DNA from 2 places in the Stenotrophomonas sp. 22DLJC03 genome. Region 1 is predicted to be linked to the other one. Evidence: riboswitches for the same ligand, from Rfam matches in the RefSeq annotation. Region 1 holds a riboswitch; the other holds the start of a gene.
The links. A riboswitch is a leader RNA that binds a small molecule or an ion and turns the genes downstream of it on or off. The one in region 1 is predicted to bind cobalamin.

Region 1 (15,958 bases):
ATTCCGCGGCCGAAGGCCGGCTTCGAAGTTGCGCCGCGGCTGTCGGTTCCGGAACGTTCGCTGCGCGACACTCCGTCCGCACCCACCGCGCCGCTGCAGCAGGTACTGATGGCCCGCGTGCTGGAGGCACAACGCCGCTCCGGTGTGATCGATCTGGCCTTTGCCGGTCCGCGCGGACGCCAGTTCTATCCCGGCGCACAGCTGGCCCGGCACACCGCGCAGGTACTGCGCCACGGTCAGCAGACAGTGGAAACCTACGCGCGCCCGAACGGCTCGCCGCGACTGCTGGCGCAGATCGTGCGGCGCGGTCCGCGCATGGGCCTGCACACCCACAGCGAGCGGCTGCTGCTGACCCACGGCGCGATGGAAGCCCTGCAGCTGGCCTTGCGTGCAGTGACCCAACCCGGTGATGCGGTCGGCATCGAAGCACCGTCCTACTTCAACCTGTACCCATTGCTGGCCAACCTCGGCCTGCAGGCCATCGAGCTGCCCACCCATCCGCAGCACGGGCTGGACGTCGACGCATTGGACGCACTGATGGAGCACACGCCGCTGGCCGCACTGGTGGTGATGCCGACCGTGCACAACCCGCTGGGCTGCACCATGCCGACAGTGGCCAAGCAACGCCTGGCCGAACTGGTCAACGCGCGCCAGCTGCCACTGATCGAAGATGCGGTGTACGCCGAACTGCAGTTCTGCGAGCCGCCGGCACCGCTGCTGAAGGCGTTTGATCGCGATGGCTGGGTGATGGTGGTCGGTGGTTTCTCCAAGACGCTGGCGCCGGACTACCGCATCGGTTGGCTGGACGGGGGGCGCTTCGCCGAGCGCATCGCACTGCTCAAGTTCCAGTCCACCGGTGGCGAACCGCAGCTGCTGGGCGATGCGGTGGCGGCGTATCTGGAAGCAGGCAGCTACGAACACCACCTGCATCGCATGCGCCGCTTGTACCGCGAACAGGTCGGTCGCCTGCGCCAGCTGGTGGCCGAACACTTCCCGGCCGGCACCCGTGCCACCGAGCCACAGGGTGGCTTCCTGCTGTGGCTGGAACTGCCGGGGGTGGATACCCGCGAACTGTTCGAACGTGCGCTGCAGGAGGACATCGTGTTCATGCCCGGCCAAGTGTATTCGCGCGGCGCGCGCTACCGTCACTGCTTGCGACTCTCATGCTGCCAGACGTTGGATGCGCGCTTCATCGGTGCGGTGGAGCGGCTCGGTGCGATCGCGAAGGAGCTGGCAGCTGCAACACGGTAGTGCCGGCCGCTGGCCGGCAACCTCGGGATCGCCGGGTGGATGCAGTTGCCGGCCAGCGGCCGGCACTACTCAGGGTCACTCGAGCAGATGCGCCGCCAACGCTTCGCCATTCGCCCCCGGAAGATTGGGCAACCGCCCCCAGCACGGCATCGGCAGGCGCTGCTGCAGCGTGGCGATGTTGTCATCCTGGCGCTGCATCGCCGGGTCGATATGATTGCCGATCCAGCCCAGGCACTCCACGCCGCTGGCCTGCAGTGACTGCGCGGTCAGCCGTGCGTGGTTGACGCAGCCTAGCCGCATGCCGACCACAAGCACTACCGGCAGATGCAACGCACGCACCAGATCGAGCTGGTCCAGCGTGGCCGAGACCGGCGCCAGCCAACCGCCAACGCCCTCCACCACCACGATGTCTGTCTGCGCGCGCAGGCGCTCGAACGCGGCCACGATAGGCGCCAGCTCCACCTGCACGCCGTCCTCGGCAGCAGCCAGCTCCGGCGCCAGCGGCTGCCGCAGCGCATACGGGTTCAGGTCGGCATAGTCCGGCACCGGCCAGCTGGCCGCCTGCAGCGCCAGCGCGTCCTCGTTGCGCAGGCCCTGTCCCAGATCCTCACTGCCGCTGGCCACCGGCTTCATGCCGACCGCGCGCAGGCCGCGCCGGCGCAGTGCATGCAGCAGCGCGGTGCTGGCCGCGGTCTTGCCGATCTCGGTATCGGTGCCGGTGACGAACAGGGCAGGCGGCAGCGTGGCGGGCAACGGCATCGATAAGCTCCAGCGGGGCAACAGAGCGTGCATTATCGCCGGCCCGGCGCGCTTGCTAGACTGCGGGCATGTTCGCCAATGCCTCGCTTACCGGCAGCAAGCCGGAACAATACGCCCAGCTGCTGGAACAGGCCCGTGGCCTGGTCTACGCCGAGTCCGACCGCATCGCCAACGCGGCCAACCTCTCGGCACTGGTCTACCACGCCCTGCCCGACCTGAACTGGGTGGGCTTCTACCTGTACGACGGCAAAGAGCTGGTGGTCGGACCGTTCCAGGGCCTGCCGGCCTGCGTGCGCATCCCGCTGGACAAGGGCGTGTGCGGTGCCGCCGCCAGCCAGCGCGTGACCCAGCGCGTGGATGATGTCGATGCCTTCCCCGGCCACATCGCCTGCGATTCGGCCTCGCGCTCGGAACTGGTGGTGCCGTTGCTGCGTGGCGATGAACTGATCGGCGTGTTCGACATCGACAGCCCCAAGGTCGGCCGCTTCGATGCCGACGACCAGGCCGGCCTGGAAGCCATCGCCCGCGTGTTCGTCGAGGCGCTGGGATGAGCGCACCGAAGCTGCGCAACATCGGCCCGAAGAGTGCGGCGTGGCTGCGCCAGGTCGGCCTGCGCAGCCGCGAAGACCTGGTTGCGATTGGTGCCGTGGGCGCCTTCGTCAAGGTCAAGCGCGCAGGCTTCAAGCCCAGCCTGAACCTGCTGTACTCGCTGGAAGGCGCACTGCTGGACTGCCATTGGCAGGAACTGAGCGAGCCGCAGCGCGAGGCGCTGGTGCAGGACTATGAGGCGCGCATCGCCGCACATCCGTTGAAAGCGGCCGGCCCGGCCTCGGGCCCGGTGCATGAGCAGCGCTTCGACACCGATGATGACGCGGAAGACAGCGTGGCCGAGAGCGCCGACGAGGATTGAAGCCTCCGCGTTCCTGGGGATGCCGGACAGCGGCCGGCACTACCACTTTGATGCGGGATCGGTAGCGCCGGGCCATGCCCGGCGCGTGGGCTCAGGGCTGCTGCAGCTCCAGCAGCTCGCCCACCACACTTACCTCACCGCGTTCCAGCCTCACCCGCAGGCGGGTGCCGTGGTCGATGCGCAGGGCCCAGCACAGCGACATCGGCAGGCCACAGACCTGCGACAGCACCATGCGCAGCGGGCCGCCATGGCTGACCACCAGCGTCGGCACCGGATCGTCATCATCGAGCAGGCGATCCAGCGCGCGCGCGATGCGCCGCTCGAAGTGGCCCCAGCTTTCACCGTTCGGCGGTGGGTACGCATGCGGATCTGCGTGGAAGGCCGCCAGTGCATCCTCCGGCAGGTCGAACAGCGACTGCCCGTCCCAATCACCGAAATCCAGTTCTTCCCATTCCTCGTCCGCGTCCACGTCCAGCCCGCGCGGGGTGGCCAGTGCCATGGCAGTGTGCAGCGAGCGCAGCCGCGGCGAGCTGATCACCCGCTCCCAGGGAAGTCCGCCGTAGGCCTCGACCAGTTCCTGTGGCAGGCGGGCCAGCTGCGGCGGATCGCTGCGGCCATCAAGGAATTCATCGCGACCATTGCCGGCGTGGCGGACCAGGTCGAGGATCATGCGTGCGTCCCATGCGGGCGACGCAGGTACAACGGAAAACGGGCGGACATCGGCAACGGCACCACGGGATCAAGGGGCCATTCTAAGGGCAGTCGAGCAAACTCGACGCTACGCGCTCCCTGCGATGCCGTAGACTGCGCGCACTTCCAGGTGACCTGCGGCCATGGCCGGCAGGTTGAAACGGGAAGCCGGTGACGCGTGTTTCCACGCCATGCCGGCGCTGCCCCCGCAACGGTAAGCACGTCAGTTCCAGGCAGTACCGCCACTGTGCCGCAGGCATGGGAAGGCGCCTGGACGGTGGCCTCGCGCCACCCGGCGGCAAGCCCGGAGACCGGCCCGGAAGCCTCAGGTCGCGATGCGGTGGGCATGGCGCTGGATGATCGCGGCCTGTGCTGCGGCATCGGCGCGTGCCTGCCTTCGCGGCTCCTCCCCTTCGCCACGCGGGCGTACGTGGCACCCGGAGTTCCCCCGATGAAGCTGCAGTCCCGAATGCTGTCCCTGGCCGTGCTTGCCGCCCTGCCCACGCTGGCCCAGGCCGCCGATGACACCACCGCGCTTGACCAGATCCTGGTCACCGCCACCCGTACCCCGATCGCCCTGCAGGACAGCATCGCGCCGGCGCAGGTGATCGACCGCGCGCAGATCGCATCCAGCCAGGCCACCTCGCTGCAGGAACTGCTGCGCGGCCGTGCCGGCATCAACCTGACCAACTCCGGCGGCCTCGGCAAGCAGAGCTCGCTGTTCCTGCGCGGCACCAACTCGGGCCACACCGTGGTGCTGGTCGATGGCGTTCGCATCAACAGTGCCGACCTCGGCCTGGCCATGTACCAGGACCTGCCACTGGCGCAGATCGAACGCGTCGAAATCGTACGCGGCCCGCAGTCAAGCCTGTACGGTGCCGATGCCATCGGCGGCGTGATCCAGATCTTCACCCGCCGCAACCAGGGCGACTTCGCCCCGCACTTCCAGCTCGGTGGCGGCAGCAACGGCCTGCGCGAAGCCAGCGGCGGCATCGGCGGTGGTACCGAGCGCGGCTGGTTCGGCGCCGACATCGCCTACCAGCACTCCGACGGCATTGATGCCTGCCGCGGCTCGGCTACGCTGTTCGCCGGCTGCTTTGCCGACGAACACGACCGCGACGGTTACCGCAACCTGTCCAAGAGCCTGCGCGGTGGCTACAGCTTCAACGACCAGTGGACCGTGGAAGGCAGCGCACTGCGCGCCGACGGCAAGAACCACTACGACGGTTACTACAACTACTCCGAAACCCGCCAGCAGGTGCTGGCCGGCAAGGTGCGCTACACCCCGTCCGAACGCCTGGCATTCACCGCCAATGTCGGCCGCAGCGACAACGAGTCGGACAACTTCGGCGCACCGGGGGTGTTCGGCAGTGCACAGACCCATCGCAACAGCGCCTCGCTGCAGGGTGACATCACGTTGGCCGAGGGCCAGCTGCTGAGTGCTGGCGTGGACTGGAGCGAAGACAACCTGGATGGCAGCAGCGCCGGCTACCTCGTCGACAGCCGCCGCAACACCGGCGTGTTCGTGCAGTACCAGGGCCGCTTCGGCCGCCATCAGCTGCAGGTCAGCGCGCGCAACGACGACAACCAGCAGTTCGGCAATCACGCCACCGGCAGCGTTGGCTGGGCCATGGAGCTGGGCCACGGCCTGCGCGTCAATGCCAGCTACGGCACGGCGTTCAAGGCACCGACCTTCAGCGACCTGTACGACCCGTGGAGCGGCGTGCCGACGTTGAACCCGGAAAAGTCCAAGAGCGCCAACCTCGGTGTTTCGCAGCAGGGCCAGGGCTGGCATTGGGGCCTGGACGTGTACGAAACGCGCATCGATGATCTGATCACCTACGATGCATTCACGATGAAAATGCAGCAGGTGGAGAAGGCGCGCATCCGTGGCGCCGAACTGACCGGTGGCGTGCTGCTGGCCGGTTTCGACATCAATGCGCAGCTGAGCTACACCGACCCGCGCAACCGCACCCACGGCAGCACCCAGTTCGACAACTGGCTGCCACGCCGCGCGCAACAGACCGCACGCCTGGACATCGACCGCCGCTTCGGCGATTTCCGCGCCGGCCTGACCGTGCAGGGTGCGGGCAAGCGCTATGACGACGCGGCGAACAGAGTGAAGGTGGGCGGCTACGGCACGCTGGACCTGCGCGCCGAGTACGCGCTGACGCCATCGTGGTCGCTGCTGGCGCGTGCCGCCAACGTGTTCGACCGCAGCTACGAGACCGTGGCGTGGTTCAACCAGCCCGGTCGCGAGTACCAGTTGAGCGTGCGTTACCAGCCGAAGTGAGCGCAACGTTCATGGTAGTGCCGGCCGCTGGCCGGCAACATCATGACCTTCGGCAGCGCATTCCGGGTTGCCGGCCAGCGGCCGGCACTACCCATTGCGTCGGCCCGGGTTACCGCCCGGCGACCGGCGTTATCCGTTGAATCAGCCCTGCAACCCCGGCAGTTCACGCAGGTCGTCGATCACCGCCACCGCATGCGCAGTGGCCAGGTCCAGGCCGCGCGGGTAGCCGTAGCGCACCAGCGCGATCGGCATGCCGGCATCTTCGGCGGCGCGGTAGTCGGTCAGCGAATCACCCACCATCAGGCACTGCCCCACGGCCAGGCCGAAGTGCGCGGCGATGTGCCGCAGCGGTTCACCACTGGGCTTGCGCTGCGGCAGCGAATCGCCGCCCAGTATCAGCGCGAACGCATCACCGATGCCCAGGTGCTGCAGCAGCGGTGGCACCAGTGCTTCGGGCTTGTTGGTGCAGATCGCCAGCGGCACATTGCGTTCACGCAGCTTCGCCAGCGCTTCAGCAACGCCATCGAACAGGCGCGGGCTGCGCAGCAGGCATTCGCGGTAGTGCACCATGAACACTGGCATCACCTCGCTCATGTCGACCTCGCGGCCGGCCGCATGCACGGCCTGCTCCACCAGGCGGCGCACTCCGTCGCCGATCCAGCCCAGCACGGTAGCCTCCGGCACGCGCGCAACGCCGATGTCTTCCAGCGTGCGGTTCAGTGCTTCGGCGATATCGGCGGCGCTGTCGACCAGCGTGCCATCGAGGTCGAACACGACCAGCGGATAAGGATACGACAAGGAACGGCACCTGCATGACGTGGGGCCGTCCATTGTACGCCGCCCCTTTTTGGCAGTTCCGCCTCAGCCGATCCGGCGTGCGCGGGTCGCCAGGAAGGTGGGCACATAGCGGTCGATCAGGAAGCGCGGCTGCGGCTGCCAGTCTTCCATGAAGCGATCGATGACGAAGCCGGCATCGAGCTGGCCGCCGATCAGTTCGGTCAGGCTGTGGCCGAAGGTCAGCGCGTCACCACGGGCCAGCTTCGCCTCGCGCTCGGCCGGTGCCAGGTCTTCCAGGTCCGAATAGGGAATGGCGTACTGCGGCCGGATCAGGCCTTGTGCATCCAGCTGCGGATCGCGCGCGCCGACGAACAGCACCGGGTTGTAGAAGCTGGCCATCAGCATGCCATCGCGCGCCAGCACGCGCCGGCATTCGGTCCACACCGGGCGCACATCGGGCACGTACAGGTTCGAGATCGGGTGGAACACCACATCGAAACTGTCGTTGGCGAACACGTGCAGATCGCGCATGTCACCCTGCACGGTGCGCAGCTGCAGGCCATCGCGCGCGGCGACCGCGCGGTCCTGTTCCAGCTGCCCATCGGACAGGTCGAACACGGTGACATCTGCCCCGGCCGCCGCCAGCACCGGCGCCTGCTGGCCACCGGCCGACGCCAGGCACAGGATGCGACGGCCGCGCACATCACCCAACCAGTCCAGCGGAAGCGCGCGCGGGGTCAGATGTACCTGCCAGCGGCCCTCGCGCGCGGCAGCAATCGTTGAGCTTTCCACCGGGCGCGACCATTCGCGCACTTCGCTGGCCTGGCGGTCCCAGGCAGCACGGTTGTGGTCGATCAAGGCCTGTCCATGGTTCATGTGTTCTCCTTGCCCGGTGGGCGCCAATCCAGATCCTGGAAGGCCGGGCTGGCGAAGCACTCGGCCAGGAAGTCCAGGAATCGCCGCATGATAGCGGGCTGCTGGCGCCGTGACGCGTACACCGCATGAATGCCGAGTTCGTCCAGACTGAATTCGGGCAGCAGTTCGATCAGCTCGCCACTGCGCAGCAGCGGCGCCACCTGGTAGGTCGGCAGCATGGCGATACCGGCACCGGCCCGCACCGCCTCCAGCAGCAGCGAGGCCTCGTTGGCACTGATGTTGCCACCTACCGCCACCGACAGCGAACGGCCTTCCCGGTGCAGCTGCCACAGGCTCTTGCCGACGTAGTGATGCGTCAGGCAGTTGTGCGCGGCCAGATGCTCGGGCGCGGTCGGTGTGCCACGCGCCTGCAGGTAGGACGGCGTCGCGCACAGCACCGAACGGCAGGTGGCCAGCCGCCGCGCGATCAGGCTCGGGTCGATCTGGCGGGCGATGCGCACCGCCAGATCCACGCGCTCTTCCACCAGGTTCACCGTGCGGTCGACCAGCAGCAGCTCGATGCGCGCCGCCGGGTGGCGCGCGACGAAGCCGGCCACTGCCCGCGCCAGGTGGCTCTGCCCGAACGAGACGCTGGCGGTCACCCGCAGCGTGCCGTGCGGCTCGGGATCATCACTGGCCAGCTCGCCCTGCAGTTCTTCGCCGATCGCCAGCATCTGCCGGAAGCGCAACAGCGCCGACTCGCCGGGTCCGGTCAGGCTGACCCGGCGCGTGGTCCGGTGCAGCAGGCGCGCACCCAGCCAGCCCTCGACCTCGGCCAGGTAGCGGCTGACCATCGCCCGCGACATGTCCAGCACTTCAGCTGCGGCCGTCAGGCTGCCGCGCTCGGCCACCTCGACGAACACGGTCATGGCGGTCATTCGGTCCATATGCTCGATCCATGCAACAAACAAGCGCGTTATACGCTGTTTTTCGAGCGACTGCAGCGGCCTAGAGTGGCCCCATTCCCACCCCACACCGCTCCACGGAGTCCTGCCATGAAGATCGCCCTCGTTGGTTCCACCGGCAACATCGGCCGCCAGATTGCCCGCCACGCGCTGGCCCGCGGCCACGAACTCACCGTCATCGTGCGCAGCGCACAGGACCTCCCGGCTGAACTGGCCGGCGCCCACCCGGTGATCGCCTCGCTGGATGACCAGGACGCGCTGGTTGCCGCCATCACCGGCCACGACGTGCTGGCCAGTGCCTACGGCCCGCGCCCGGGCGATGACATCGGCCGCGTCGGCGAGGTCGCCGCGCAGCTGGCTGCCGCCGCACGCAAGGCCGGCGTGCCGCGCCTGGTGGTGGTCGGCGGTGCCGGCAGCCTGGAAGTCGCACCCGGCGTGCAGCTGGTCGATACCCCCACCTTCCCGGAGGCCTACAAGCCTTACGCACTGGCCCACCGTGAGGCGTTCAACCGCCTGCAGGCGGTGGAGGACCTGGACTGGACCTTCTTCTCGCCGGCCGCCGAAATCGGCCCGGGTGAAGAGCGCGGCCAGTACCGCGTACAGCCCAAGGCGTTCCTCGCTGATGCCAGCGGCCACAGCCGCATCAGCTACGCCGACTACGGCGCCGCGTTCGTTGCTGAGCTGGAAGCGCACCAGTACCCGAAGCAGATCATCACCGCGGCGTACTGATGCCAGGCCGCCGGGCATGGCCCGGCGCTACCCACCTGTAGAGCCGCGCCCACGCTCGGCTCGCCATCCGCCACAAGGAATTCCCATGCGTACCGCTGCCCTGCTGCTTCCCCTCGCCCTTGCCGCCACCTTCGCCAGCGCTCCGTTGCTGGCCGCACCGGCCACCGCGGCGCCGGCCATGGCGACGAAATCCCAGCTGCACCTGCAGACCTTCCATCCCGGCCCGCAGGCGATGTTCTCGGTGTCCTCGGTGCTGATCGAAGGCCGCCACGACGCGATCCTGGTCAATGCGCAGTTTGGTGCCAGCGACGCGCGCAAGCTGGTCGAGCTGATCCGCGCCAGCGGCAAGCAGCTGACCACGATCTACATCAGCCACGGCGATCCGGATTACTACTTCGGCCTGGCCACCCTGCAGGACGCGTTCCCGCAGGCACGCATCGTCGCCACTGCGCAGACCGTCGCCCACATCCAGCAGACCCAGGCCGGCAAGCTGGCCTACTGGGGGCCGAAGATGGGCAGCGACGTGCCCGCGCGCATCGTGGTGCCACAGGTGCTGGACGGCGATGCCCTGCAGCTGGAAGGCCAGCGCCTGCCGCTGATCGGCCTGGATGGCCCGACCCCGGATCGCACGGTGCTGTGGGTGCCGTCGCTGCGCGCGATCGTCGGTGGCATTCCGGTGGTGGCGGGCGAGCACGTGTGGATGGCCGACACGCAGACGCCGAAGTCGCACACCGACTGGCTGCAGACCCTGCAGCGGCTGCAGGCACTGAAGCCGAAGGTGGTGGTGCCGGGGCATTACGCGCCGGGTGCGGCACTGGATGCCAGTGCGCTGCGCTTCACCGCAGACTACATCCGTGTGTTCGATGTTGAGGCGGCAAAGGCGAAGGACAGTGCGGCGCTGGTGAAGGCGATGCAGTCGCGCTATCCGAAGCTGGCAGGCGTGGAGTCGCTGGAGTTGAGTGCGAAGGTGGCCAAGGGCGAGATGCAGTGGCCATGAAGTAGGAGTTTCTTTTGCAGGGCTGCGCCCTGCACCCGCTCAATGCAACAGCAACAGCCGAAGCAACAGCAGCAGCTGGCTATCCGTGGGATGGCGAGGTGGGTCCGGTTGCGGGGGACGCCGTGAATCCGTCCATGGAGGCTCGGTCGCGCCATCCATGGCGCTCACGCCCCCGCAACCGGACCCACCCCGCCTTCGACAGTTTCCCGCTATCTGTCGGAACCTGCTGCTGGTGGTGGGTGCCGACCGTTGGTCGGCACGGGGTCGGATCCCGCTGCTGCGCAACGGGCTCTGACCCCACTGTTTGATGATTAGGTATCTGTGGGATTGTTCATGTCGTGCTCGAACAACTCCCCCTGCACCACCGGCTCCTTTTCGCGGAACCCACCAAGCCCGACGCCGACCAGCCGATAGCGGGTCTCGGCCGGCAGGTCGACGCGGGCGCGCAGGGCCAGGGCGATGTCGCGCAGTTCTTCCATCGATTCCGGCGGGCGGTCCGGGGTGAAGCTGCGGGTGAGGATGCGGAACTGTGCGGTTTTCAGTTTCAGTACCACGGTGTGGCCGACACGTTCGGTCTTGCGCGTGGCGTTCCAGGTTTTCTCCGCCAGCTGCACGATGGCCTCACCCAGGTCTTCCAGCGGCAGGTCCTCGGCGAAGGTGTCTTCGGAAGAGATCGACTGCACCTGCTGGTCCGGCTCCACCGGCCGTTCATCGATGCCGCGCGCGCGGTTGTACAGGCTGCGGCCGAAGCTGCCGAACGCCTCTTCCAGATCGATCAGTGCCCACTGCCGCAGGTCGCCGCAGGTGACGATGCCGCGCGCGGCCAGTTTGCCTTCCATCACCTTGCCGACGCCGGGCACGCGGTTCACCGGCAACGGCAGCAGGAAGGCATCCACCCGCTGCGGCGGAATCACGAACTGGCCATCGGGCTTGCGCCAGTCCGAGGCGATCTTGGCCAGGAACTTGTTTGGCGCGATCCCGGCTGAAGCGGTCAGGTTCGTCTCCTCGCGGATCTGCGCACGGATGGTGCGGGCAATGTCGGTGGCCAGTTCGATGCCACTCTTCGGTTCGGTCACATCGAGGTAGGCCTCGTCCAGCGACAACGGCTCGACCAGGTCGGTGTGGCGCAGGAAGATCCCGCGCACCTGCTGTGACACCGCTTTGTAACGTGCGAAGTCCGGCGGTACGAAGATCGCATCCGGACACAGGCGCTCGGCACGCACGGCCGGCATCGCCGAGCGCACGCCGAACACGCGCGCCTCGTAGGACGCCGCGCACACCACCGAACGCGCGCCACGCCATGCCACAACCACCGGCTTGCCGCGCAGTGACGGATCGTCGCGCTGCTCCACCGACGCGTAGAAGGCGTCCATGTCGACGTGGATGATCTTGCGCAGTCGGGTCATGTCAGGCGTAAAGGGCGGAGGCAGGCTGAACCGACCACACGCACAGGTATGGTCGTTGCACATCAACAGGATGCGCGTATTCCCTTGAAAACACTACGGTTGCGTACGGTTGAAATGTTTGATCGGCGCAGTTTCCACGGGCATTCTCGGGCGCTTGTTTCCCTGTTCTTCGCTTCCAGGATTGTGCTTCATGACCCGTCTCCACGCGTTCAACCGCGAACAGCTGCTGGCCAGCGCACGCGGTGAACTGTTCGGCGCCGCTGCCGGCCGTTTGCCCAACGATCCGATGCTGATGTTCGACCGCATCACCGAAATCCGCGAGGACGGCGGACCGCATGGCAAGGGCATGGTACGCGCCGAACTGGATATCCGCCCCGACCTCTGGTTCTTCGGTTGCCACTTCATCGGCGACCCGGTGATGCCTGGTTGCCTGGGCCTGGATGCCATGTGGCAGCTGACCGGCTTCTTCCTGACCTGGCTGGGCGCCCCCGGCAAGGGCCGCGCACTGGGCTGCGGCGAGGTGAAGTTCACCGGCCAGGTGCTGCCGGACGCGAAGCTCGTGCGTTACGAGATCGACATCAGCCGGGTCATCAACCGCAAGCTGGTGATGGCTCAGTCGGACGCCCGCATGTACGTGGATGACCGCGAAATCTACAGCGCGCGCGATCTGCGCGTCGGCCTGTTCACTGAAACCGGGAGCTTCTGATGCGTCGCGTCGTCATCACTGGCATGGGCATCACGTCCTGCCTCGGCAATGATCTGGATACCGTTTCGAATGCGCTGCGCGAAGGGCGCTCCGGCATCACGGCATTGTCCGACCACGCCGACGCGGGCCTGCGCAGCCAGGTCGGCGGCCGCGTCGACCTCGACCTGGACGCGCTGATCGACCGCAAGCAGAAGCGCTTCATGAGCGATGCGGCGGCCTTTGCCTACCTGTCCATGCGCGATGCCATCGCCGATGCCGGGCTCAGCCCCGAGCAGGTCAGCAACCTGCGTACCGGCCTGATCGCCGGTTCCGGTGGTGGCTCCAGCGAATGGCAGATCGGCGCAGTCGACCTGCTGCGCGAACGCGGTGTGCGCAAGGTCGGCCCGTACATGGTGCCGCGCACGATGTGCTCGACGGTCTCGGCCTGCCTGGCCACCGCCTACCAGATCAAGGGCGTCAGCTACTCGCTGTCGGCTGCCTGCGCGACCTCGGCGCACTGCATCGGCGCCGCCGCGGACATGATCCGCCACGGTGCGCAGGACATCATGTTCGCCGGTGGTGGCGAAGACCTGCACTGGTCGATGAGCGTGATGTTCGATGCGATGGGCGCGCTGTCGACCAGCTTCAACGAAACCCCGGCCAGCGCCTCGCGTCCTTACGACAAGGACCGCGATGGCTTCGTCATCGCCGGTGGCGGCGGCATGCTGGTGCTGGAGGATTACGACCACGCCGTTGCGCGCGGCGCGCACATCCATGCCGAGCTGATCGGCTATGGCGTGACCTCCGACGGCGCGGACATGGTGGCGCCGTCCGGTGAAGGCGCGGTGCGCTGCATGAAGATGGCGCTGCAGGGCGTGGATCGTCCGCTGGACTACCTCAACACCCACGGCACCTCCACGCCGCTGGGCGACGTCACCGAGCTCAACGCGATCCGCGAAGTGTTCGGCGATGCGGTGCCGCCGCTGTCCTCGACCAAGGCGCTGTCCGGCCATTCGCTGGGTGCGGCCAGCGTGCACGAGGCGATCTACTGCCTGCTGATGATGCGTGATGGCTTCGTGGCTGGTTCGGCCAACATCGGCGAGCTGGACCCGAAGGTGGAAAGCTTCCCGATCCTGCGCGAGAGCCGCGAGCAGAAGCTGGATACGGTGATGTCCAACAGCTTCGGCTTCGGTGGCACCAACGCGGCGCTGGTGTTCGGCCGGGTGTGATGGGAAGGCGTGCCGGCCAACGGTCGGCACCCACCGTCAGGGGCGGGCTGTTACCTCGGCAGCAACGGCAGCAGCAGCGCGTGCGCGTCCAGCAGCGAGCCGACGATGCGGTGGCCGAATGCGCGCAGCTCCTCATCCGGATGCACCAGGTCCGGCACCTGGATCACGGTCATGCCGGCAGCCAGCGCGGCGCGCGTGCCGGCCGGTGAATCCTCCAGCGCCAGGCAGCGCTCTGGCAGCTGCCCCAGCCGCTGCGCAGCCAGCAGGTAGATGTCCGGTGCCGGCTTCGGCCGCGCCACGTCGCCGCTGGTGATCACCGCATCGAAATACGGCAGCAGGCCGGCGGCGGACAGCTTGCGGTTGGCCCGCGGCTGCCGCGTGGTGGTCGCGACCGCACGCGGTATCGCGTGCGCCTCCAGCAGTTCCAGCAATTCGAGAATGCCTGGCCGCAGCGGCAGGCCGGTCTGCGTGCGTTCCTCGTAGAGGTCGTGGCAGCGTGCGGCCACGGCTTCGATCACGCTGTCCTCGACCCCCTGCGCACGCAGCAACGCGTGCGTATCGCGGTCGCCGAGACCGACCATGCGCAGGAACACCGTTTCATCCAGGCCCAGGCCGAATTCATCGGCGGCCTGGCTCCAGCAGGCCAGCGAGACCCGCTCGCTGTCGATCATCAGGCCGTCCATGTCGAAGATGACGGCGTCGGGCAGGAACGGCAGCGCAGCGATGGTGGTCATGGAGCGAACAGCGTATCCAGGTCGGTGGGAGTGAGCTGCCGCCATTGCCCTTCGTCCAGTCCCTGCAGGTCCAGCCCGCCGACTCGGCTGCGGTGCAGGGCCTGCACATGGTTGCCGGTGGCGGCGAACATGCGGCGTACCTGATGGTAGCGGCCTTCATGCAGCACCAGGCGTGCGCGGCGCGCATCCAGCACTTCAAGTTCAGCCGGCAGCAAGGGCGTCTTCTCGGACTCCAGCATCAGCGTGCCACTGGCGAACAGCGCCCCTTCATCGCCGCGCAGGTCCTCGCTCAGTTCCACTTCGTAGACCTTGGGCAGCTTCGACTTCGGCGAGATGATCCGGTGCAGCAGGCCGCCATCGTCGGTCAGCAGCAACAGGCCACTGGTGTCGCGGTCCAGCCGGCCGACGGTGGACAGCACCGGGTCGCGGTCGCGGTAGCGCGGCGGCAGCAGGTCGTAGATCAGGCGACCTTTGTCCTTGGTGGAACAGGTGTAGCCGGCCGGCTTGTGCAGCGCGATCGACAGGCCCACCGGCGGGTCCAGCGGCTCGCCATCGACGCGCACCGCTTCATGCGGCACCTGGTCGTCGGCGTACAGCACCTCGCCATCGGCGTCGGTGACGCGGCCTTCGCGGAACATCCACTGCACCTGCTTGCGGCTGCCATAGCCCAGGTTGGCGATGAGCTTGACCAGCTTCACTTGCCCTTCCCCCTGCCCTTCACCGCCTCGACCAGCTTGAAGCCATCGCGCTCGGCAACCACGCGCACCGCACCGAAACTCTCATTGAGCGTGTACTCGTACGGCAGGTGGCGGTTGGCCACCACGTACAGGCGTCCGCCCGGGCGCAGCGCCTGCGCGGCCACGGCGATGAAGCGCTGGCCGATGTCCGGACGGTCGGCACGCGAGGGCGTGTGGAACGGCGGGTTGCTGATGATGACGTCGTAGTCCGGCTCGATACCGGCGGTGACGTCGCGCCACAGGAAACGCAGCGGCAGCGGGCGCGGCGGCGGCGACAGGTTCAGCTCGGCCAGCGCCAGCGCACGCTGCTCGGCCTCGTACAGGTCCAGCGCGGTGATCTTCGGGCAGCGCTCCAGCAGCTCGCGCGACAGGTAGCCGTAACCGGCACCGAGGTCGGCGGCGCGACCGGCCAGGTCGGCCGGCAGGTGCTCGGCCAGCAGTGCCGAGGCCGGGTCGATCCGGTCCCAGGCGAACACGCCCGGCCGGCTGAGGAAGCGGCCACCGACAATCGGGCGGACCGCGTCCAGGGCGGACCAGCGCTTGGCCAGGTCGGCATCGTGCTGGCCCTGCATCGGCGCGGTCCAGTACGCCCGGCAGTGGTTCTTGGTCAGGCTGCCGCCGAGGCCGGTCAGCTGCTTGAGGTCGCCCTCGCCGGAACGCGCGCCTTCGTTGTTGGACTGGCAGGCGACGATGCGGCCGCCTTCAGCAACCAGCGCCAGAGCGCGGGCGAACAGCGCACGGGCTTCCTCGCGCTGGCGCGGCGGCAGCACCAGCACCAGCGGATAGCGGCCCTTGCCGGCCACATCATCCAGCTGGCCGCTGACGGTCCAGCCGGCGGCCTGCTGCAGTGGCTGCGCGAACGGGGCGAAGCTCTGCTCGCAGTGCACTTCACGGCCACCGGCCACTTCGCGCAGCGGCCAGCCATCGCGGGCACGCAGGAA
Region 2 (15,958 bases), on a different contig from region 1:
TGGCCAGCAACGGGCCGGTGGCGGCGTCGCTGGCATGCGACTGCAGCAGATGGCTGAGGCGTTCGTGGTTGTGTGCGGCGTTGCTGGACCACGCGACCTGCAGCAGCGCATCGAACACCGCGCTGCGGCGTTCTTCGGCCACATGCACGTCGGCCAGGCCGGCGTAGATGGCGTCGCCCGGGTTCAGCAGCGCGCCGGTCAGGGCCAGGAACAGGCCGCCCTTGCCTGGTACGCGCGGCAGCAGCCAGCTGCCACCGACATCGGGGAACAGGCCGACGGTGATTTCCGGGAAGGCCAGCTTGGAGCGTTCGCTGACCACGCGGTGGCTGGCACCGGACATCAGGCCGATGCCACCACCCATCACGATGCCGTGGCCCCAGCACAGGATCGGCTTGGCATAGGTGTGGATCAGATAATCGACGCGGTATTCGACGTCGAAGAACTCAGCGGCGTAGTCGTTCCCGCGGATGTCGCTTTGGCCGGCGTCGCGGTAGGCACGCATGCTCTGGTACAGGCTGTGCAGGTCACCGCCGGCGCAGAACGCCTTCTCACCGGCGCCCTGCAGCACCACCATGGCGATGGCATCGTCGTCGGCCCAGGCGTTCAACTGCTTCAGCAGCAGGTGCGCCATAGGAAGCGAGAAGCCATTGAGCGTGCGCGGTGCGTTGAGCGTGGCGATGCCGATGCGCGTGCCATTGCTGGCCACGCGCTCTTCGAACAGGACCGGTGCTTGTTCGGCAACGGTGTCGGTGGTCATGCGTTTTTCCACTGCGCGGCGCGCTTTTCAAGGAAGGCACTCACGCCCTCGACCTGGTCGGCGGTGTCGAACAGGTCGACGAAGGCTTCGCGCTCGGCCACCAGCGCCGAGGCGTGGGTGCCGGTGCGGGTGGACTGCACCAGGGTCTTGCAGGCGGCGATGCTGGTCGGGCTCTGCTTGCCGGCCTTCTTCGCCCATTCCAGGGCCAGCGCCTTGGATTCGCCCTTGCCAACCTTTTCTTCGGCAAGACCAATCCGCACGGCGGTTTCGGCGTTGATGCGCTCGCCGAGCAGGATCATGCGCTTGGCCCAGCCCTCGCCGACCAGGCGCGGCAGGTTCTGGGTGCCACCGGCGCAGGGCAGCAGGCCGACGGTCGCTTCGGGCAATGCCACCTGGGCGTGCTCTTCGATGATGCGCAGGTCGCAGGCCAGCGCGCATTCCAGGCCGCCGCCCATGGCGTAGCCGTTGATTGCAGCAATCGACACGCCACGGAACGCGGACAGCGCCTCGAAGGCTTCACCGAAACGGCGCGCCGCTTCGCGTGCGGCAGCCTTGTCGCCGGAGGAGAACTGGTTGAGGTCGGCGCCGGCGGAGAAGAACTTCTCGCCATCACCGGTGATCACCAGCGCGTAGATGTCGCGGTCTGCGTTGAGCGCGCCCACCAGGTCGCGCACCGCCGAAAGGCTGTGCACGGTCCAGGTATGCGCCGGCGGGTTGTGCAGGGTGACGACGGCGGTGTGGCCATCGGCCTCGACCTTCAGGCCCACGTGTTCCTGGGTACGCCAATCCTTCATCGCAGTTCCTCTTCGGTGTTGAGCAGGTGACGGGCAACGATCACCCGCATGATCTCGTTGGTGCCTTCCAGGATCTGGTGCACACGCGAATCGCGCAGCAGGCGTTCGATCGGGTATTCGCGGATGTAGCCGTAGCCGCCGTGGATCTGCAGCGCTTCATTGCAGACGTTGAAACCGGCATCGGTGGCGAAGCGCTTGGCCATCGCACACCACACATTGGCATCGCTGGCACCGGCGTCGAGCTTGCGCGCAGCCGAATGCACCATCTGCCGGGCGGCCACCAGTTCGATGGCCATGTCGGCCAGCTTGAACTGCAGCGCCTGGAAATCAGCCAGCGCCTTGCCGAACTGGCGGCGCTCGCCCATGTAGCGGCGCGCGGCATCCAGCGCGCCCTGCGCGGCACCCAGCGAGCAGGCGGCGATGTTGATGCGGCCGCCGTCCAGCCCCTTCATCGCCAGCTTGAAGCCCCCGCCTTCCTCTCCCAGAAGGTGGCTGACCGGAACGCGGACGTTTTCGAAGGTGATGCCGCGGGTGGGCTGGCTGTTCCAGCCCATCTTCTCTTCCTTGCGGCCGAAGCTGATGCCCGGCAGGTCCGCCGGCACCGCAATGGCGCTGACACCGCCAGCACCGGCACCACCGGTACGCGCCATCACCACCAGCAGTTCGGTGGCACCGGCGCCGGAAATGAAGGCCTTGGATCCGTTCAGCACATAGAAGTCACCGTCGCGTACGGCGGTGGTCTTCAGCGAGGCTGCATCCGAACCTGCGCCCGGTTCGGTCAGGCAGTACGAGGCCAGCTTGCTGCCCGAGGACAGATCGGTTCCCCACGCATCGCGCAGCGCCGGCTGGCCCCACTTGGACACCATCCACGACGCCATGTTGTGGATGCTGATGTACGCCGCGGTCGACGGATCGACGTTGGCGAGCTCCTCGATGACGACGGCGGCGTCCAGTCGGCTCAGGCCGCTGCCGCCCACTTCCGGGTCCATGTACAGACCGCAGAAGCCCAGTTCACCGGCCTTGGCGATCGCCTCGCGCGGGAAGATGCCCTCCGCATCCCATCGCGCGGCGTGCGGTGCCAGTTCGGCCTGTGCGAAGTCGCGCGCCGCCTCGCGGTACGCCTGCTGCGCTTCTTCCAGTTCCGTCGTCATCGAGTGGCTCATGGCTGCTCCTGCCGTTACTTCAGGCTGATCGTGGTGTTGACGCCATGGCTGAGCGTCTCGTCATCGAACCAGCGCGCGGTGACCGTCTTGGTCTGGGTGTAGAACAGCACCACCTGCTTGCCGTACGGGCCCAGATCGCCCAGCTTGGAAGCACGCGAACCGGTGAAGGAGAACAGCGGCACCGGCACCGGGATCGGCACGTTGATGCCGACCTGGCCAACGTCGATGTCTTCCTGGAACTTGCGCGCAGCCGCGCCGGACTGGGTAAACAGTGCGGTGCCGTTGCCGTTCGGGTTGCTGTTGACCATCGCGATGGCCTCTTCCAGCGTTTCCGCTTCGAGGATGACCAGCACCGGCCCGAAGATTTCTTCCTGGTAGATGCGCATGTCGGTGGTAACACCGGCAAAGATGGTCGGGCCGACGAAGTTGCCCTTCTCGAAACCATCGACCTGCGGCTTGCGGCCATCGAGCACCAGCTTGGCACCCTGCTCCACGCCCGAAGCGATCAGGCCTTCGACGCGATCACGGGCGCTGCAGGAAATGACCGGGCCGACGTCGGTGCCGGCGACCGTGCCACCGCTGACCTTCAGGGTCTTGGCCTTGGTGACCAGGTCCTGCACCCAGTTGCGTGCTTCACCGACCAGCACCAGCGTGGAGGCGGCCATGCAGCGCTGGCCCGCGGCACCGAAGGCGGCGCCGACCATCGCGTTGAGGGTCTGTTCCTTGTTGGCGTCCGGCAGCACCACGGCGTGGTTCTTGGCGCCCATCATGCACTGCACGCGCTTGCCGGCCAGCGAGGCACGGTTGTAGACGTGGGTGCCGACGCGGGTGGAACCGACGAACGACACCGCCTTGATGTCCGGGTGGTCGCAGATCGCGTTGACCACTTCCTCGCCGCCGTGGACGACGTTCAGCACGCCCTTCGGAATGCCGGCTTCCAGCGCCAGCTCGACCAGGCGCATGGTGACCATCGGGTCCTGCTCGGACGGCTTGAGGATGAAGGTGTTGCCGGTGGCGATCGCCATCGGGAACATCCACAGCGGGATCATCGCCGGGAAGTTGAACGGGGTGATGCCGGCGCACACGCCCAGCGGCTGCATGATCGAGTAGGTGTCGACGCCGGTGGCCACGTTGTTGGCCAGCTCGCCCAGCTGCAGGTTGCCGATGGCGGCAGCGTGCTCGACCACTTCCAGGCCGCGGAACACATCGCCTTCGGCGTCGGGCAGGGTCTTGCCCTGCTCGGCGGTAAGGATGTGCGCCAGCTCGCTCATGTTCTCGCGGATCAACTGCTGGTACTTCAGGAAGATGCGCGCGCGGGTGCCGATCGGGGTCTTGCGCCAGGTCTTGAAGGCTTCCTTGGCGGCGGCGACGGCGGCGTCCACTTCGCCGGTGGTGGCGAACGGCACCTGGGCCAGCACGTCCTGGGTGGCCGGATTGATCACGTCCTGCCAGTGGGAAGTAGCCGATTCAACGAACTGGCCATCGATCAGCATGCGGATACGGGGCGCTGCAACAGTCATGACGACAATCCCACGGGGTGCGAAAGATGCTTGGCATTATTCACAGCACCCACCTCGATTTCCGGGCTGAATCCGCTTAATCTGGCCAACACGCCAGACGATTCATGTTAATTTTGTGAATTATTCAGCCATCCCGCGGCAACTCGGCCTTCGCCTGCTGCGGCTGCGCGAACAGCGCGGCTACAGCCAGGCAGCCCTGGCGCAGGCGCTGGGGCTGTCGGCCAGCTACCTGAACCAGATCGAGCGCAACAAGCGCCCACTGACCCCGGCCGTGCAGAAGAAGCTGGGCGAGGTGTTGGGCGATGTTTCCTCCCTGTTCGACGACGATGAGCCCGCCGCGCTGCAGGAAGCGCTGGGCGAAACCCTGCGAGATCTGGGCCTGGCCGACGTCAGTGCTACCGAGCTGCGCGCGCTGGCAGGCAACCTGCCGCAGGTCAGCCGCGCCCTGCTGGACCTGCATCGCCGCCACCTGGCGCTGCGCGAGCATGCCGCTGCACTGGAGTTCCAGCTGGGCGAGCCCGGCGCGGGCAGCACCCTGCCCGCTGGCGACCAGGTGCGCGAGTTCTTCAACCGCATGCACAACCACATCCCCGAGCTGGATGAGTTGGCCGAGCAGTTGTTCGCCGAATGGGGGTTGTCGCCGGGTCATGTGGCGCCACGGCTGCGCCAGCTGCTGGCCGACCGCCATGGCGTGCTGGTGGAAGTGGCCGCACTGCAGGCCGGGCGCGAAAAGCGCCAGTACGACGCCGGTGCGCGGCGGCTGTGGCTGCCCGATTATCTGGAGCCTGGCCAGCAGGCATTCCAGATGGCCGCCGAGCTGGCGCTGCACGGTTACCTGCCGCAGATCGATGCGGTGGTGGCGCGTGCCGGCTTCACCGACGACGCGCGCATCGCGCAGGCACGGATCGGTCTTTCCAACTATTTCGCCGGCGCGCTGGTGATGCCGTACATGCGCTTCCTGCGTGCGGCCGAGGCCAGCAGCTATGACATCGAGCTGCTGGCGCATCAGTTCGGCGTCGGCTTCGAAGCGGTCTGCCACCGGCTGAGCACGCTGGCACGGCGCAGCGCACCCGGCCTGCCGTTTTTCTTCATCCGGGTGGACCGCGCCGGCAACGTATCCAAGCGCCACTCCGCCACCGATTTCCACTTCTCGCAGGTGGGTGGCTCGTGCCCGTTGTGGATCGTCTACGAGGCGTTCAACCAGCCGGGGCGCATCCTGACGCAGACCGCGCGCATGCCCGATGGGCGGCGCCACTTCTGGCTGGCGCGGCAGGTCAGCAGCGGGCCGGTGGGCCACGGCCAACCGCGCAAGACGTTCGCGGTGGCGCTGGGCTGCGATCTGCAGCATGCCGAGCGGCTGGTGTATTCGCTGGGGCTGGATGTGCAGAGCCCGGGAAACTCGGTGTCGATTGGCCCGGGGTGCCGGGTGTGCCCGCGCGAGGATTGCATGCAGCGCGCGTTCGCGCAGTTGCCTGGGCGGTAGGGTTGGTTCGGCAGGGCTGCGCCCTGCACCTGCAGAGGCCGAAGCAACGGCAACAGCAACGGCAAAAGCTGGCATCCCGTGGGATGGCGGGGCGGTGTCGGATTGCGGGGACGCCGTGAACCCGTCCCTGGGGGCTTGGCCGCGGCATCCATGCCGCGGACACCCCGCAATCCGACACCACCCCGCCTTCGACAGTTTCCTGCTGCTGTTGGTGGGTGCTGACCGTTGGTCGGCACGCTGCTCTTGGTGGGTGTCGACCTTGGTCGACACGGTAGATCCACGCATGGCGTGGATCTACTAAACCTTTCGTGCGTAGGCTGCATCCCATTGCAATGCCCATCCTGGAGACACCCAATGTCCTTGCTGCGCTCTTGCCTGGTCCTGCTGCTCGCCGCCGTCGCTGCGCCGGCGTGGGCGACCTTTTCCATTGCGGCCTGCAATGAGGCCGGCGACTGCGGTGTGGCGGTGGCTACGCACAACCTGGCGGTCGGGGGTGTGGGTGTGCCGTGGGCACAGGCGAAGGTGGGCGCGGTCGCCAGCCAGTTCGAGACCAACCCGACCTATGGCTCCAAAGGCCTTGAGCTGTTGGCCGAAGGCCGCACGCCTGCGCAGGTGCTGAAGCAGCTGTTGGATGAAGACGGCAACTTCGATGGCACCACGCTTGCCGAGCGCCAGGTGGGACTGGTCAGCGCGCGCGGCGGCAATGCGCAGTACACCGGCGCCACCGCGCAGCAGGCGGGTTGGGCCGGTGCGCAGGGTGAGGGCATGCTGAGCGTGCAGGGCAATGGCCTGGCCGGGCCAGAGGTGCTGGCATCGATGCAACGCGTCTTCGCCGCCTCACGTGGGCCGCTGGCCGCACGCTTGTTGGCGGCGCTGGAAGCCGGTCAGGCAGCGGGGGGGCAGCGCAGCGGGCAGTGGTCGGCGGCGCTGCTGGTGCGTACACCCGGCGGCGACTGGCAGGACACCGATCTGCGCGTGGACGCCGACCCGCGTGCGGTAGCGAGGCTGCGCGAGCTGTACGACATGCGCCTGTCCAACGAGGCGATCATCCGCGCCGAGGAGCGGTGGGAGAAGGGTGATGTGGCAGGTGCGCGCGCGGCGCTGGCAACGTCGTTGTCGCTGGCGCACGGTTGGGACCGCACCTGGGCGCGTGCAGCACGCCTGGCGATGCGGCAGGGCGATACCGCGCTGGCGCGCGAATATCTGGCCGGCCTGCGTGCGCTCAATCCGGGCTGGGTGAAGCAGGAACTGACGTTGCCGTTGTATGCGCCGTTGCAGGGTGATGCGGTGGTGGCGCTGTGGCGGTGATCTCTCCCAGCCGCGATACACATTGACCGTCCCTGCATACAGACAGCTGGTGCGCGCAGCCAAGAAGCTGAGGGAGATGTGATCTGAATCAAACACCTCGCCTTTCCTTCAACTCTGGATTTGTTCAATCACCATTTCGATCAATCTGGTTGGGCGGCTCGTAGATCCCTGTGCACCCTTCCGCTTTGCCATTTCCTGATTGTCCTGGCGATCTCCTCCCGCTGCATAGATCAAGAACGGCAATTTCACGCCGTTGGATCGAATTCTCTGCAGAAGCGTGTATCCCGCCATCGGATCGGGAGGCCTCCCCATATCTGAAATGACAAGATCAAATCCCTCTCCGCTCAGCAAGCCAGCGGCTTCATCCGTTGAAACTGACGTCCTGACATCAAATCCTATGGCACTCAGCAGGTCGAGCGGCCCACGGTTATTCTGTGGTTCGTCATCGACCCACAAAACCCTCTTTGACCTCGCCTTCTTGAGAACACTGTCAGTCAAAGAATTCTGAACAACGTTCGTCGCATGTCTGGCGGCAACCGCTGCGGGCTCTCCACCTTTGACTGAGATCTCTTCCGCCGCAATCGCCGCCGCGAGCTGTATTTTCTTTGCCGATGCTTCAACTCCAGGCGCCTTGAATGACAATTCTCCGACGTTATCGAGGAGCTGTCTTATTGAAGATCTAAAGATGAAGGCGATGAGGAACGTCGCAAAGGGCCAAGCGACAGCGCCGAGCAAGGTCGAAACTGAGGTAAGAAGCTCTGCGAGCCCATCTATGATCTGCACAACTACCTCTCAACCAGTGCCGTCTTAGACATGATCCGATGCAGGGCTGCGTCTACGCAACTACTTCACTAGGCCGGGAAGGAGAACACCACGAGTGAATCCGTGTTGCCTCGACGCATCGGCCTCTGCTCAATAGATCGGCGTCACTTTCATCTGCGGCAGCGGGCGCGGCGCGCCATCGGTGAGGTCCGGGCCCAGGTCGTCCCAGCTGCGTCCCTGCTCGACCATCAATCCCCACAGCTGCTGCGAGGCCAGCCGCTTGTCTTCCGAGCCCAGCTTGTACGACGGCGGCGTCGGCTGGCCGCTGGCAACCATCGCGTACGCTGCACGGTAGGCCAGTACCTGCTGCGCCGGGTCATCGGTACGCGCCACTTCCAGCGTGTAGCGCTGGTAGGCCGAGGCCAGGTTGCGCCAGCGGATCCAGTAGTGGTTCTCGAACGAGAACGAACAGAACCGTGCACCGGCCAGGCTGCCCTTGTCGGCGATGCGGGTCAGCACCTCCTGCGGCATGTTCAGGTTCATGCCGCCCTCGTCGCCCTGCAGGCTGACGTGCACGATGCGGTCGCGGTAGCCCGGTGCACGCGCCTGCAGCAGGTCGCGCCAGTTCTGCATGGTCGCCACCACCGCGAACAGGAAACGGCCCAGCTCCGCAGCGGCCAGCGGTGTGGCGATCGACTGGTAGGTCCGCTGCCAACCGTGGCGGTTCTCGGTGGGCAGGAACACGGCGTGTTCCAGCGCCTGGCGGCCACTGCTGCCGTGGCTCATCTCTTCGGCATGCTGCGGGTAGACCAGATTGATGGCGAAGGTCGGCCAGCGCGGCAACGCGGCATCGAACAGGTGGATCGGGAAGTTGCTGCTGATGCCACCATCGGAGAACCAGCAGATCCGGAACGCGGTGATCACCGGGCCGCAGGTCTGCCCGGCACTGGTCAGCCCTTCCATGCTGTCGGCCACGTTCTGCCCGCCCTCATCTGCAGCCGTCGACGTCGGCTCGCAGCGACGTTCGCGACGCGAGGGCTCATGCAGCGGCACCGCGCTGATCAGCAGCGGGAAGCTGAGGCTCATGCGCGTGGCCACCAGTACCGGCAGCGACGCGCCCTGCGGCAGATGGTAGTAGTTGCGGCCTTCAACCTCGCGCGGTGGGCCGGCACGGTCGACCATCCACTGCACCACACTGGCCGGAAACAGCTGTTCGAACTCCTCGCGCAGGAACCAGAACTGCGCCCCACCCAACGGCAGCGTGCGCGGTTCGTTATGCGACACGCAGGTGGTGATCATCTGCAGGCTGATCGCATGCGGGCTGTCCGGCTCACCGGCATAGCGCGGCGCATCGTGCAGGTCGGCGAAGGTGAGCGGTGCATCCAGCGGCTTGCCTGACAACTGCTGCAGGCACTCGTGCAGCCACTCGGTCAATGCCGGATTGCGCGCGTCGCGGCCGAGGCCGCTGCACAGGCCCAGCAGATTGCGCCGCGCCACCCGCGCCACCCGCAGCGCGGCGCCGGCCACGCCGGCACCATAAGCGCACAGCAGCGACGGCAGCAGCGTGGCGGCCACGCCGCTCCAGCCACCGCCCCACCAGCCCAGGCCCAACAGCAGCGCCAGCGACACCAACACCTCCAGTGGCGCGATCTCGAACACGGCAACGGCCAGGCACAGCAGCTTGTGCGGCAGGCGGGCATTACCGGTCAGCACCACCAGCAGCCGATACGCCGCACGAGCGCCTCGCGCTGGCTGGAACAGGCTGTAGATGAAGCCGCGCCGCGACAGCTGCGCCGACACCGCCGATAACCCGCTGTAGCCTGCGTCGCCGGACAGGTGTTCACCCGCCTGCTGCCGACGATCACCGCACGCCGCTGCCGCTGCCACCGCCGCGGCGATGGCGCCGGCCGAGGTGCCGCCGATGCTCTTGAAGCGATATTCGCGGGCCAGCGCCAGTACCGCATTGGGGTACACGATGCCGCTGGTGATGCCACCTTTCATGACCAGATCGCAGTACTTCGCCGCCACGAGCCACCTCCCGTCTGTCGGTGCCCAGTATGGCAAGAGGCGCTCTCACAGCCTGAGAAACGAGCCACAGCCCTGCACTTTCATTGGGCCTTGACCATTGCCGCCAACGCGTCCACCGTGGGCATGCCGAAGGTATCCCTGCCGTGGCGTTGATGGCGGCAGGGATTTAAACGGGAATCCGGTGAAGGCGCCTTGCGCGCCCATTCCGGAGCTGCCCCGCAGCGGTGAATGGAAACGAATCCTGCCAACAGCACTGGGCTCGCGCCTGGGAAGCGGCAGGTAGTAGGTGGGCTGCGGCCCGTGTCCATCAGCCCGAATACCGGCCCCGGCCAGGGGACACGACCGTCCCCTGACTCGACCTGGAATCTCCGCGGGGAGGTTGCCGGGGCCGTCGTCGTCCTGCGCGTGCAGGCGATGCCGCCGCGCGCGTCCTTTTCACGGTATCCGGCCAGACCTGTTCACCCACGCGCTGATGCATGGGCCACCGCCGTTGCCGGCGGTCCATGCGGTACCTGACGATGACTGAGCTCCAACGCCCCACCCTGACCCTGCCCGCCGACGGCAAGCGCCTGCTGCTGCATTCGTGCTGCGCGCCCTGTTCGGGCGAAGTAATGGAGGCGATCACCGCCTCCGGGATCGACTACGCGATCTTCTTCTACAACCCCAACATCCATCCGGTGAAGGAATACGAACTGCGAAAGCAGGAAAACATCCGCTTCGCCGAACAGCACAACATTCCATTCATCGACTGCGACTACGACACGGACAACTGGTTCAGTCGTGCACGCGGCATGGAGAACGAGCCCGAGCGTGGTATCCGCTGCACGATGTGCTTCGACATGCGTTTCGAGCGCACCGCGCTGTATGCGCACGAGCACGGCTACGACACCATCAGTTCGTCGCTGGGCATTTCGCGCTGGAAGAACATGACGCAGATCAACGACTGTGGCATCCGCGCTGCATCCCGCTATGAAGGCCTGCAGTACTGGGATTACAACTGGCGCAAGGGCGGCGGCGCCAGCCGCATGGTAGAGATCAGCAAGCGCGAGCAGTTCTACCAGCAGGAATACTGCGGCTGCGTGTACTCGCTGCGCGATGCCAACCGCCACCGCCGCGAGAACGGCCGCGAACGGATCAAGATCGGCCTGCTGTACTACGGGCAGGACGCTGAGACGCCGCAGGGCGATTGACGTGTGGGCATGGGGCGGCCACGCTGGTCGCCCCTTCTGTTGTACCGGAACTGCCATGACCGCCCTGCCCGCCGATGTCGCCCTGCTGGTGATCGACCTGCAGCCGGACTTCATGCCCGGCGGTGCGCTGGCCTGCGATCAGGGCGATGCGCTGGTGGCACCGATTGCTGATCTGCTGGCGCAGCGCCGCTACGGCACCGTGGTGGCGACACAGGACTGGCACCCGGCCGACCATGCCTCGTTTGCCAGCCAGCATCCCGGCCAGCGCCCGTTCGAATCCATCCTGCTGCACGCGCAGCCGCAGACCCTGTGGCCGGACCACTGCGTGCAGGGCAGCGCGGGTGCCGCCTTGCACCCGGATGTGGACTGGACCGTGGCCGACCTTATCCTGCGCAAGGGCACCCGCCAGCAAGTGGATTCGTACAGTGCCTTCCGCGAGAACCACGGGCCCGACGGTACTCGTCCCGCCACCGGCCTGGCCGGTTGGCTGCACGAGCGTGGCATCCGCGAGGTGCACGTGTGCGGCCTGGCCCGCGACTACTGCGTGCTGTGGAGCGCGCAGGACGCGGTGAAGTCCGGCTTCCGGGTGAAATTCCTGTGGGAGCTGACCAAGCCGGTGACCGAAGCCAACGACGCGATGGTGCGCGAGGCGCTGGGCAAGGCGGGGATCGCGATTCTGTAGTTTCGACCCGGAAGGGACCGACGGTAGTGCCGGCCGCTGGCCGGCATCTGCACAGGTTCCGTGGCTGCCGGCCAGCGGCCGGCACTACCGGAGCCCGCATGTGCAGGCATTCTTGTCGGATCTACCTGAACACCACCGTGCGGTGCCCGTTGAGCAGGATGCGGTGCTCCACATGCCGGCGCACGGCGCGTGCCAGCACCAGCGATTCGGTATCGCTGCCCAGCCGCACCAGTTCGCGCGGTGCCATCGCGTGGTCCACGCGGGCCACGTCCTGTTCGATGATCGGGCCTTCGTCCAGATCCTCGGTGACGTAGTGCGCGGTGGCGCCGATGATCTTGACGCCGCGCGCGTGCGCCTGGTGGTACGGCTGCGCACCCTTGAAGCTGGGCAGGAAGCTGTGGTGGATGTTGATCGCACGACCGGCCAGGGCGCGGCACAGCGTGGGTGACAGGATCTGCATGTAGCGCGCCAGCACTACCAGGTCGATGCGCTCGCGTTCGACCAGGTCGATGATCTGCTGCTCCTGCACCGCACGCGTATCGGCGGTCACCGGCAGGTGATGGAACGGCACCTGGTAGGACGCGGCCAGCGCTGCGAAGTCGGCATGGTTGGACGCCACCGCCGCGATGTCGACCTTCAGCTGGCCGCTGTGGGCGCGGAACAGCAGGTCGTTGAGGCAGTGCCCCTGCTTGCTGACCAGCACCAGCAATCGTGCGCGGCGTCGGCCATCGTGCAGTTGCCAGTCCATGCCGAAGCCGGCGGCGAGCGTAGCCATGGCGGCGTGTACGGTCTCCAACGGCAGGCTGGCATCGCGGTCGAAGTGCACGCGCAGGAAGAAGCGGCCGCTTTCCTCGTCGCCGAACTGCTGGGCGTCGAGGATGTTGCAGCCGTGGTCGAACAACAGGCCGGACACGCGGTAGACGATGCCGGTACGGTCGGGGCAGGACAGGGTGAGGATGGAATCGGGGCGCATCTTCCGAGTGTAGGGCAGCGACATGCCTGCCGGATCGATGGTCACCGATGCAACCGACCTGCTTGGTTCAGTCCCAAGCGATACTTGGGTTTCTCCATGGCAAGCTGGTCGGTCATGAACCTGTTGCAACTGATCCGCAGCTTCACCCGCACCGCAGAGACCGGCAGCATTGCCGCTGCGGCCCGCATCCTTGGCATCAGCGCCACCGCAGTCGGCCAGAACATCAACCGGCTGGAGGCGCATCTGGGCGTACGGTTGCTGAACCGAAGTACGCGCCAGCTGGCCCTCAGCGAGGCCGGCGCGCTGTACCTGGCGCAGGTGCGCCACATCGAAGCCGACCTGGCACGCGCGCAGGCGATGGTCACCTCCGGTGACATCGAACCGGCCGGACCGCTGCGCATCGCCAGCAGCAGCGCGTTCGGTCGCCACGTGCTTGCGCCGTTGCTGCCTTCGCTGCAGCAGCGCTACCCGCAGCTGCAGCTGGAGCTGCGGCTGACCGACCGCGCCGTGCAGCATGGTCCGGAGGCGGTGGATGCCAGCATCCGCATCGGTGCGCAGCTGGAGGACGGCGTGGTCGCGCGGCAACTGGCGCGCGTGCCCTTCGTGTTCTGTGCCTCACCGGCCTATCTGAAGGCACATGGCACGCCGCAGCTACCCTCCGACCTGAGCGGCCATCGCGGTCTGCTGCACCGCTTTCCCACCGACGGCCGGCCGCTGCGCTGGGGCCTGCTGAAGGATGGCCAGCGCGCGGACACCGCGCTGCCGCCGAGCATGGTCTGCGATGACATCGACGCGTTGGCGACGCTGGCGGCGGCCGGTGCCGGCATCACCCGGCTGGCTGCGTTCGTGGCCGAGCCGTACCTGCGCGATGGCCGCCTGCAGGCGGTGTTCGGCGCCGATACCGCGTGGCGACCGGAGCCGATGGAAGTCTATTTCTGCGTCAGCGACCGTCGCGACTTCACCGCCAAGATCCGCGCGCTGTTCGAGCACCTGCAGGCTGGCATCGCGCCGGCCTGGCGGGTGTGACGGGGAAGAGCGGAGGGCCTTCGCGGTCAGAAACTCTCCTTCAGGCTCATCAGGTGAGCACTGGCCTCTGCCCATCCTGTCAGGGTGCGCAGGCGCAGCCCATTCCTGAAAACATGGAATACCGGAGTTTCATGGACATCCAGTTCTTTCCAGCCCGCGGGCCCCGCTTGGAGCAACATGGGATGAGAGGGATTGCTTCTGTTCCACTCGCTGACACCCGGCTGCGGCCATGCAGGAGATCGACGCACGACAAAGCGCACGCTGGATCGAATCCATGTCCATTCTGGTTCGTTCATGATCACGTGCATCGCGCGTCGCGAGGGAGCGCATGCCGGACTGACATAGGCGACCACCTCCAATCCCTCCCTGTACGTCCACCCCCGCCATTCCAGCTTTCCACTCGCAAGAGGGTGGAGAACGCCCTGCTGGCCAGGCGCGTTCCGCTCTATCTCGGGAAGTTCATCTACACGCAATGACGCCATCTCACGCAGCTCATTGGCCTCAGCAAAATGTCGAACCTGCACCAGAACCGCGTGCATTTTCCGGTGCGTTGTCTCTGTGGCAATACCTCTCCGCCCCAGTTCCGCATGAATGCATCGGACCTTGCCAAGCCATTTCTCGTCTCCAACGTACATTGAGATGTAGAAGCTGGCGCGGAACGCGGCCTCAAGGTCCAGATCGCTCAGACTGCCGCAACCATCCCCTGATGGTCTGGAAGACTCCCATGACGAATAGCCATCCACCAGCTTCTCGACTCGGTCTGAAGCGCCAGCGGCCAACATCTCCCGGTCCATTTCACGCAGTTGAGCGTCTACTGGAGTTGCTGCCCACGTACTTGTGGGCAGCAGCAAACACCAAAGCAGCATGCGACCAATCATGCGATCAGCAACTCGACATGCAGATGCTGCTCATGGAGGTTGAACAGGTCGCACGCCCTGAACAGGCGTAGCCCGGATAATCTTCGAATACCGGGTTTGGATTGGCCGACTGCACGACCACATGATCCGCTTCCGACTCCTGCCGCAATCCCGGGATGTGCACAATTGCGCGCTGTGCCCCGAAGAGTGACAGGAGCCGATAGGCTTCACCTGCACTCAGTTCGGAGACGATGGGCTCGTAGCTGAAGCTGGCCAGTCCCCGATCTCCAAACACCAGCGAATCGACAAACTGCTTGCGCGCAAGGGGTGAAAGCAACATCAGTGGGGATTCGGGAGAGAGCTCGATCATGTGAAGATCAAGCCGCCCCCGCGAGTTCACAGGGGCGTGCATGAGCGAGACATTCTCCGCCCCGGTGACACTCGCCACGTCATCACCTGCGACGGCAGGCATTGATAGAGGCAGTGAGAAAGCCGAGAGCAGAACAACCAGCATCATGGGTTTCATTGCGTTTCTCCATTGGCTGCACAACCGTGTGTGCAGCTCAACGTTGCAATGTCCGCACCCAGCGCAATGAGGTGTCATTCACATAAAGTGGTATCCGCAATCATTCCTAGTTCGTTGCGACAGGCTATGCCGCAACTCGCCGCCGCGTAGATCCCCTGCATCCTGAAGCGTCACAATGCGCTCGCAGATTGCGTCAGCGCGCCTTGAACACGCCGCGTGCATCGCGCGGCTCGCAGCGCAGGTACTGCGGCGCCGCGTCCACACTGTCACGCAGCGCGGCGGCGGCATGCCACGGCCAGCGCGGGTCGTAGAGGATGCCGCGCGCCAGCGCTACCGCATCGGCATGGCGATGGCGCAGGATCGACTCGGCCTGCTCCGGTTCGGTGATCATGCCCACCGCGATGACCGGCATGCGCACCTTGGCCTTGATCGCCGCCGCGAACGGAACCTGGTAGCCCGGGCCGACGTTGATCTTCTGGCGCTCGTCCAGGCCGCCGCTGGAGACATGCAGGAAGTTGCAGCCGCGCGCGTCCAGCACCTGGGCCAGCGCCTCGCTCTGCACCAGGTCCCAGCCGCCATCGACCCAATCGCTGGCAGAGATGCGCACGCCCACGGCGACCTTGTCGGACACCACCGCACGCACCGCGTCGAACACTTCCACCAGCAGGCGCAGGCGGTTCGGCAGCGAGCCGCCGTAGCCATCGGTGCGGCGGTTGCTCAGCGGCGACAGGAACTGGTGCAGCAGGTAACCGTGCGCGGCGTGCAGCTCGATCAGCTCGAAGCCCAGGCGCTCGGCGCGCACCGCACTGGCGGCGAAGGCGGCGATGACTTCGGCGATGCCGGCTTCGTCCAGCTCCTGCGGTGCCGGATCGGTGGCATGGAACGGAAG

Region 2: linked by a shared signal. The riboswitch ahead of AC13GA_RS16015 (epoxyqueuosine reductase QueH) and the one ahead of btuB (TonB-dependent vitamin B12 receptor) in region 1 are both predicted to bind cobalamin.

Annotation. Positions count from the first base shown of each region.
Region 1 covers NZ_JBSPUG010000001.1:160,005-175,962, reverse strand. Annotated here, with positions in the region: gene AC13GA_RS00820 (aminotransferase-like domain-containing protein) at 1-1,251, shown strand, start outside; gene bioD (dethiobiotin synthase) at 1,327-2,010, opposite strand; gene AC13GA_RS00810 (GAF domain-containing protein) at 2,079-2,561, shown strand; gene AC13GA_RS00805 (TfoX/Sxy family protein) at 2,558-2,920, shown strand; gene AC13GA_RS00800 (histidine phosphatase family protein) at 3,012-3,590, opposite strand; cobalamin riboswitch at 3,722-3,944, shown strand; gene btuB (TonB-dependent vitamin B12 receptor) at 4,062-5,903, shown strand; gene gph (phosphoglycolate phosphatase) at 6,045-6,701, opposite strand; gene AC13GA_RS00785 (class I SAM-dependent methyltransferase) at 6,765-7,556, opposite strand; gene AC13GA_RS00780 (LysR family transcriptional regulator) at 7,553-8,482, opposite strand; gene AC13GA_RS00775 (NAD(P)-dependent oxidoreductase) at 8,591-9,229, shown strand; gene AC13GA_RS00770 (MBL fold metallo-hydrolase) at 9,315-10,226, shown strand; gene dinB (DNA polymerase IV) at 10,538-11,632, opposite strand; gene fabA (3-hydroxyacyl-[acyl-carrier-protein] dehydratase FabA) at 11,823-12,338, shown strand; gene fabB (beta-ketoacyl-ACP synthase I) at 12,338-13,546, shown strand; gene AC13GA_RS00750 (HAD family hydrolase) at 13,597-14,280, opposite strand; gene AC13GA_RS00745 (pseudouridine synthase) at 14,277-14,978, opposite strand; gene AC13GA_RS00740 (class I SAM-dependent methyltransferase) at 14,975-15,958, opposite strand, start outside.
Region 2 covers NZ_JBSPUG010000004.1:207,690-223,647, reverse strand. Annotated here, with positions in the region: gene AC13GA_RS16055 (enoyl-CoA hydratase/isomerase family protein) at 1-757, opposite strand, end outside; gene AC13GA_RS16050 (enoyl-CoA hydratase) at 754-1,551, opposite strand; gene AC13GA_RS16045 (acyl-CoA dehydrogenase family protein) at 1,548-2,714, opposite strand; gene AC13GA_RS16040 (CoA-acylating methylmalonate-semialdehyde dehydrogenase) at 2,729-4,234, opposite strand; gene AC13GA_RS16035 (helix-turn-helix domain-containing protein) at 4,350-5,717, shown strand; gene AC13GA_RS16030 (DUF1028 domain-containing protein) at 6,072-7,025, shown strand; gene AC13GA_RS16025 (response regulator) at 7,134-7,808, opposite strand; gene AC13GA_RS16020 (RpoH suppressor) at 7,938-9,788, opposite strand; cobalamin riboswitch at 9,943-10,157, shown strand; gene AC13GA_RS16015 (epoxyqueuosine reductase QueH) at 10,319-11,005, shown strand; gene pncA (bifunctional nicotinamidase/pyrazinamidase) at 11,061-11,687, shown strand; gene purU (formyltetrahydrofolate deformylase) at 11,809-12,660, opposite strand; gene AC13GA_RS16000 (LysR family transcriptional regulator) at 12,775-13,686, shown strand; gene AC13GA_RS15995 (hypothetical protein) at 13,713-14,468, opposite strand; gene AC13GA_RS15990 (hypothetical protein) at 14,569-15,069, opposite strand; gene AC13GA_RS15985 (NADH:flavin oxidoreductase/NADH oxidase) at 15,263-15,958, opposite strand, start outside.